Regions from separate parts of the Cryptosporangium phraense genome, predicted to be linked through region 1. Evidence: riboswitches for the same ligand, from Rfam matches in the RefSeq annotation. Region 1 holds a riboswitch; the other holds the start of a gene.
The links. A riboswitch is a leader RNA that binds a small molecule or an ion and turns the genes downstream of it on or off. The one in region 1 is predicted to bind cobalamin.
Positions count from the first base shown of each region.

Region 2: linked by a shared signal. The riboswitch ahead of FL583_RS21220 (CbtB domain-containing protein) and the one ahead of FL583_RS26575 (ribonucleoside-diphosphate reductase subunit alpha) in region 1 are both predicted to bind cobalamin.

Region 1 is NZ_VIRS01000020.1:166,517-169,907, reverse strand. It holds gene FL583_RS26585 (hypothetical protein) at 30-401, opposite strand; gene FL583_RS26580 (sulfite exporter TauE/SafE family protein) at 740-1,525, opposite strand; cobalamin riboswitch at 1,724-1,903, shown strand; gene FL583_RS26575 (ribonucleoside-diphosphate reductase subunit alpha) at 2,029-3,391, shown strand, end outside.
Region 2 is NZ_VIRS01000015.1:76,938-80,328, reverse strand. It holds gene FL583_RS21235 (hypothetical protein) at 171-746, opposite strand; gene FL583_RS21230 (MerR family transcriptional regulator) at 823-1,230, opposite strand; gene FL583_RS21225 (hypothetical protein) at 1,227-1,532, opposite strand; adenosylcobalamin (AdoCbl) riboswitch at 1,789-1,882, shown strand; gene FL583_RS21220 (CbtB domain-containing protein) at 1,930-2,136, shown strand; gene FL583_RS21215 (CbtA family protein) at 2,146-3,000, shown strand; gene FL583_RS21210 (SAM-dependent methyltransferase) at 3,142-3,391, shown strand, end outside.

The DNA of each region.
Region 1 (3,391 bases):
GGTCCACCGGCAAGGTCGGTCTGTAACCCTCAGCCCCGCTGGACGTGCACCCCGCCGATGAGGCTGTACTCGCGCACCTTCAGCCGCACGGTGTCCGGCCCGGTCGCCGCGCCCGGCTCGATCCGGACGCCGCCGAAGATGCGCACACCCTCCGCCTCGACCTCGACGTTGGCGGGCACCCGGAGCGACACCCCGCCGATCAGGCTCACCTTGGTCAGCGTCAGCGGCCCGGGCGGCAGGTCGGTCTCGCAGAGGTCGAGGTTGGCGCCGCCGAGCGTGCCGAGCACGCGCATGTCCGTGGGCACCGGCCAGCGGCCGCGCCGCTTGGTGCCGCCCAACAGCGAGACGTACCACCGCGCGCCGTTCTTGCCGGTGTAGGCCGGGGAATCGTTCGTGTCCATGTGGACAACGCTAGGGACCGTGGGCCCCCGCCCCGTCTACCGCTTGTCACCCACATCCCTGACAGATGTCATGCGCGTGGCGGCCTCGTCCGGAAAGGACCCCAGCCGCGCCTCGGCGCCGCGCCGGCGCGCGGCGATCACCCCGGCGGCCCGCTGGGCCGCGCCGGTCGCGGCCCCCACCGCGGCTCCCGGGTCCGCGGTCACGACACCGCCGCCGTGTAGCGCGCGGCCACGTTGCCCCAGCCGGAGCCCTACGCGAGCGTCTTCTCCAGCCCGACTGGGCCCGTCAGGGTGACGCCGTCCTTCTCGCCCACCTCGGCCGACTGCTCCAGAGTCTTTCACGTAGGCCGCGGCCACGACTCGGCCGCGTAGAGGACGCCGACCGCGGTCGCAGTGACGCCCAGCAGGAGTCGCAGACCGTTCTCGGGCAGTCGCGGCTGCACCAGCGCGCCCACGTATCCACCGACCAGGCCCCCCAGACCGGCCAGCAGGCCCAGCGTCCAGTGCGGCGCCGCACTCACCGAGGTCGTCAGCGCCAGCCCGGCGTAGACCAGCGCGCCGCTCAGCGACGCGGCGAACGTCGAGGCCAGCGCGGCCGGGGCCACCAGCGAGACCGGCTGGCCTCGGCCGACCAGGATCGGGCCCATGATCGACCCGCCGCCGATGCCGTAGATCCCGCCGACGACACCGACGACGAACGCCAGCAGCGCCACCCGGCGCACGGGCGCGTCCGTCGGCGGCGACGGCCGCACCGTGCGGAGGCAGAGCCACACTCCGAGCGGCACCAGCACACCCGCCGCGACGAGCTTGAAGACGGTCGCCCCGGGCAGCAGGAACACCCGGACGGTCGCCCCGACGGCCACGCCGGGCACCGTCCCGGCCAGCAGCCGACGGGTCAGCGGGCCGTTCAGCTGACCCGCCCGGGCGTAGCGGAGCAGCGCCCCCGGACCGGCCACCACGTTGAACAACAGATTCGTCGGGGTCACGGCCGGGCTCGGCACCTGCAGGACGCTCAGCTGGACCGGCAGCAGGAACACCGCACCGGACACGCCGACCGGCGTCGTCACGATCGCGATCAGCAGACCGGCGGCGAAGCCGGCCGCCGCCCCCGCCCAGCCCTCCACGAACGCGGACGCTACCCGACGCGTTGCACACCCCCAGCCGGCGAGGGTGGGCGGCCCACCGACGCGGACGAGCGGACGACCCCGGCGGACCGCACCCCAGGCAGTCGCGGACGCGACCACCCGAGCCAAGCAGGCGTAGAAAAACACGAGATGTTGTGTGTGACTTCTGAGGCGGACCTAGATATGGTGTCAACCGCAGCTGGTTCGACCGTCCCGCCAGGGCGGTCGTGGCAACAGGGAACCCGGTGGAGATCCGGGACTGCCCCGCAGCGGTGAGTGGGAACGACCGCCGTCATCACGCACTGGGCTCCACGAGCCTGGGAAGCGACGGCCAGTAGGAGCGAGTAGTACCGCCCACGAGTCCGAAGACCTGCCAGCGCGCCGGGCCGGACGGTCCGGCGGTCCGAGGCCGCGCGGGACGGCCGACGCCACCACGCACCGACGCGTGCCCGGCGTTCCCCTCGCGTGCCCGGACCTCGACGACACACTCGCGAGGAGAACGTGTGACGACCACCGAGGCCCCCACCGCCCGGAAAGACGGGCCCATCGACGTCGGCACGATCGTCGACACCGTCGAACGCTGGGCCGAGGATCTGCCGGACGTCGACCCGACGCGGGTCGCCACCCGGACGCTGCGCGGACTGTACGACGGAGCCACCACCGCCGAGCTGGACCAGCTGACGATCCGCACCGCGGCCGAGCTGATCGGCGAGGAGCCGCAGTACTCCCGGCTGGCGGCCCGGCTGCTCGCCGCCCACCTGCACCGGGAGGTGCGGGAGCAGGGCATCACGAGCTTCAGCCGGTCGATCGCCGTCGGCCACGCCGAGGGCCTGATCGGCGACGAGACCGCGGCGTTCGTGTCCGCGCACGCCCGGGAGCTCGACGACGCGATCGACGAGTCCAACGATCTGCGCTTCGAGTATTTCGGCCTCCGCACGGTGGCCGACCGCTATCTGCTGCGCCACCCGCACGCCCGCCTCGTGGTGGAGACCCCGCAGTACTGGCTGCTCCGGGTCGCCTGCGGGCTGGCCCGCACCGCGACCGAAGCGACGGACTTCTACCGGCTGATCGCCGGCCTCGCCTATCTGCCCAGCTCACCTACCTTGTTCAACTCCGGCACCCGGCACACCCAGATGTCGTCCTGCTACCTGGTCGACTCCCCACGCGACGAACTCGACTCGATCTACCAGCGCTACGCCCAGGTGGCGAACCTCTCCAAGTTCGCCGGCGGCATCGGCATCGGCTTCTCCCGCGTGCGCGGCCGGGGTGCCCTGATCCGGGGCACCAACGGCCGGTCCAACGGCATCGTCCCGTTCCTGCGCACGCTCGACGCGAGTGTCGCCGCGGTCAACCAGGGCGGACGCCGCAAGGGCGCGGCCTGCGTCTACCTCGAGCCGTGGCACCCCGACGTCGAGGAGTTCCTCGAGCTGCGCGACAACACCGGCGAGGACGCCCGGCGCACCCACAACCTCAACCTGGCGAACTGGATCCCCGACCTGTTCATGCGCCGGGTCGAGGACGACGGCGTCTGGTCGCTGTTCGACCCGGACGAGTGCCCGGAACTCCCCGACCTGTGGGGCGAGGACTTCGACCGCGCCTACGAGGCCGCCGAAGCCGCGCAGCGGTACGTGCGGCAGGTCAAGGCCCGCGATCTCTACGGCAAGATGATGCGGACGCTGGCCCAGACCGGCAACGGCTGGATGACGTTCAAGGACGCGAGCAACCGCCTGGCCAATCAGACGGCCAGGCCCGGCAACGTCGTGCACCTGTCCAATCTGTGCACCGAGATCATCGAGGTCTCCAGCGACGATGAGACCGCGGTCTGCAACCTCGGCTCGGTGAACCTGGCCGCGCACCTGAACGGGC
Region 2 (3,391 bases), on a different contig from region 1:
GAGCATCGGGCGTCCGTGCGGACGTCCATCCGCACGGCCGCACGTCCGTCCGGACAGTCGCCCTTACGGGCGGTTGTCCTGAGCGGCGGGCGGACTGTCGGCGTCGCTCCGCGTGAGCGAAGTTCGGACGGTCGGCGTCGCTCCCGGCGTGAGCGCGCGGGCAGGGCGGGCTAGTGGGGCGCGGGGAGAAGGCGGGGCGGGCCTCGGCGGGAGGTGCTGCGTAGCCACGTCGGCTCGGGCGGCGGAGCCGCGAACTCGGCCAGACGAGGACGGAACCGTCGCGGCGCAGGAGCCAACAGGCGGCGGGCAACCAGCGCGAACAGAACGCCCAGAGCGGGCACCCGGCGCGCGAACCAGCGCACCAGGCGCCAGACCGCGACCTCACCGGCGTACAGCCACAGCGCCGTGAGGCTCCCGGCCAGGACGTGCGCCGCGAGCATCGTGCCGGCGCTCGGCATCGACATCATCGCGTGCGCCCCGCCCGACGGGACCCCCGACGGGACGAGCGTGAACAGCCCGTGCAGGCCGGCCTGCGTCACCGCGAGCCCACCGGCGATCACCGGCAGGCCGCGACGGCGCCCGGTGAGCACCATCGCGACCGGCGCGATGAGTCCGGTGCCGGCCAGCAGGGCCAGCACCGATGGCAACTGGCCGTGGGCCCAGCCGTGCAACGTCACCGACAAGCTCAGGCACACGAGGACGAACACGAGGGCGCGCGCCTCGCGCAGCAGTCCCGGGCTCGTCATGCCGAGGATCATGCCAGACCCCACCGACAGTCCACGGTGAACCCCGCGCGAGTCGCCCGAGGGGGTCCGGCGGCTGCTAGGTAGGCGCGTCGGGGAACGGGAGCGGGCAGCGCGAACTGCTCGCGCACTCGGCCAGGTCGTCACAGCCGGCTTCGAGCGCCTCGGCCAGCGTCGACCGGATCGTCTGCAGGTCCTGGATCCGCTCGTCCAGCTCGGCGAGCTTGGCGCGCGCCCGGGATTGCAGCCCGCGGGACCGGCGCCGCCCCACCTCGAGCAGGTCCGCGACCTCGTCCAGCGTGAATCCGAGTCGCTGCGCGACCTTGATGAGCCGCAGCGCGGTGACCGTCTCGGGCGGGTACATCCGGTGGCCGCCGGGTGTTCGGTCCGGTGACGCGAGGAGGCCCCGCCGCTCGTAGTACCGCAGCGTTTGCGTGTTCACTCCGGCGGCCGCGGCCAGCTCGCTGGTCCGCAGGGTGCCGGTCACGACTCGGCCGGTCCCAGCAACGCGTCGAGCACGGCTACCTGTTCGTCGGGCACCGTGATGTCCAGCCAGAATCCGCTCGGAGCCGACCGGAACCTGAAGCGGAAGAACGAACAGCACTCCGTCTCGCGGGCGGTCAGGTCCTCCGCCCGCGCCCGGGCCCGCTCGGCGAGCAGAACCCGGCCGTGTGCCTTGGTGACTCGTTCGGTCTGCCGCGCCGTCCGGAGCAGCGCGTCGAACTCCGCCACCCGGAACGGCCTTTCGGCCGTCGGCAGCGTGCACTCCGGAGCCGGCCATTTCGTCATACCCGGACGGTAAGCCTGTACCCAGGTATCGGATGCAAGTGCGGGCCAGGCGTTGCACACCCCCAGCCAGCGAGGCCGAGCCAGCAACCACCCCCGAAGGAGCGGAACGACCGAGCCCCAGCCTCCCAGACCCAGTCCCGGACCCCCGAACCCCAGCCAGGCAGGCGTAACAAAACCCCCCATCAACTGAGATGAAGGTCTCGCGCGCCGGACCCCACGATTGACCGCACGTCAGTGCGGTCCTATGTTCGAACAACGTGACGGTGCGAGGAAGCTGGTGAAAACCCAGCACGGTCGCGCCACTGTGTGCCGGCTGCCCAGCCGGTGAGTCAGATACTGGCGCCGTCACGGAAGCCCTGACCACAGGGGGACGCACGATCCCCAGAGGAGGCTCAACGTGACCCAGCCGTCCGCTGTCGCTACGCCGGTCGTCATCTCCGGCTCGCGCGGTGCCGTGTACCTCGGCTCCGCCGTGTTGCTGGCGCTGCTGCTCTACTACTTCATCGGCGTCGACCAGGGGGCCGTGTCGGTCTTCGGCAACGACGTGCACATCCACGAGTTCGTGCACGACGCGCGGCACTTCATCGGCTTCCCCTGCCACTGAGCCGACTCCGTGGAACTCAAACTCCTCCTGCGCGGCGCTCTGGCCGGCGGGATCGGTGGCGTGTGCGCGTTCGTCTTCGCGCGGATCTTCGCTGAACCGCAGATCCAGCAGGCCATCGACTACGAAGAGGGTCGGGGCGCGGCTCAGGACGCGCTCGACAAGGCCGCCGGGCTGCCGGTGCCGGCCGCGGAAGCCGAGACGTTCACCCGGACGATCCAGGCGAACGTCGGCATCGGCGTGGGGCTGATCGCGTTCGGCATCGCGATGGGCCTGCTCGCGACCGTGATCTACACGATCTGCCTCGGGCGGGTCGGGATGGTCCGGCCGCGGGTGCTGGCGCTGCTCGTCGCCGGGGGCGCGTTCGTCGGACTGTTCCTCGTGCCCTGGCTGAAGTACCCGGCCAACCCACCCGCGGTGGGCAACGACGACACGATCGGCACACGCGGCGGGCTGTACCTGGTGATGGTGCTGGCGTCGCTGGTGTTCCTCGGCGGCGCGGTCTGGCTCGGGCAGCGGCTGGCCGCGCGCTTCGGGAACTGGAACGCGGCGCTGCTGGCCGGGGCCGCCTACGTCGTCGCGGTCGGGGTCGTGATGCTGCTGCTCCCGCCGCTCGGCCACCTGGCCGCGAACGTCGCCGCGACCGGCTCCGAGCGGGCCACCGAGACGCCGCTGCCGCTGCGCGACCCGAGCGGCCGGATCGTCTACGAGGGCTTCCCCGCGGACGTGCTGGCCACGTTCCGCCTGTACTCGGTCGGCGCCCAGCTGATCCTGTGGACCGCGTTCGGCCTGGTCTTCGGCCCGCTCGCCGAGAGGGTGCTGGTCGCGCGACCGGCGCCCGCGGCCACCACGGCGGTCCCGGCCTGAGGCCGGTGAGGGGCGGGACCGTCTGCCGACGGTTCCGTCCTTCTTTTTACGTTGCCCGGCGGAACACCGCGGGACAGTCCCTTCGCGACTCGCAGTACGATCGTCGGCGCTGGTTCCCGGGGGCCGACGGAAGGCGTCGCGATGAGTCCCGACCCGCCCGTGTTCGCGGGCATCGACACGACCGTGCCGCACTCGGCCCGCCGCTACAACTACTGGCTGGGCGGCAAGGACCACTTCGCGGTCGATCGGGAGTCCGGCGAGCAGATGGCCGCGGTCTTCCCGACCGCGCGGGTCTGGGCGGTGCAGAACCGGGCGTACCTGCGCCGGGTGGTGACGTACCTGGCCCGCGAGGCCGGGATCCGCCAGTTCCTCGACGTCGGTACCGGGCTGC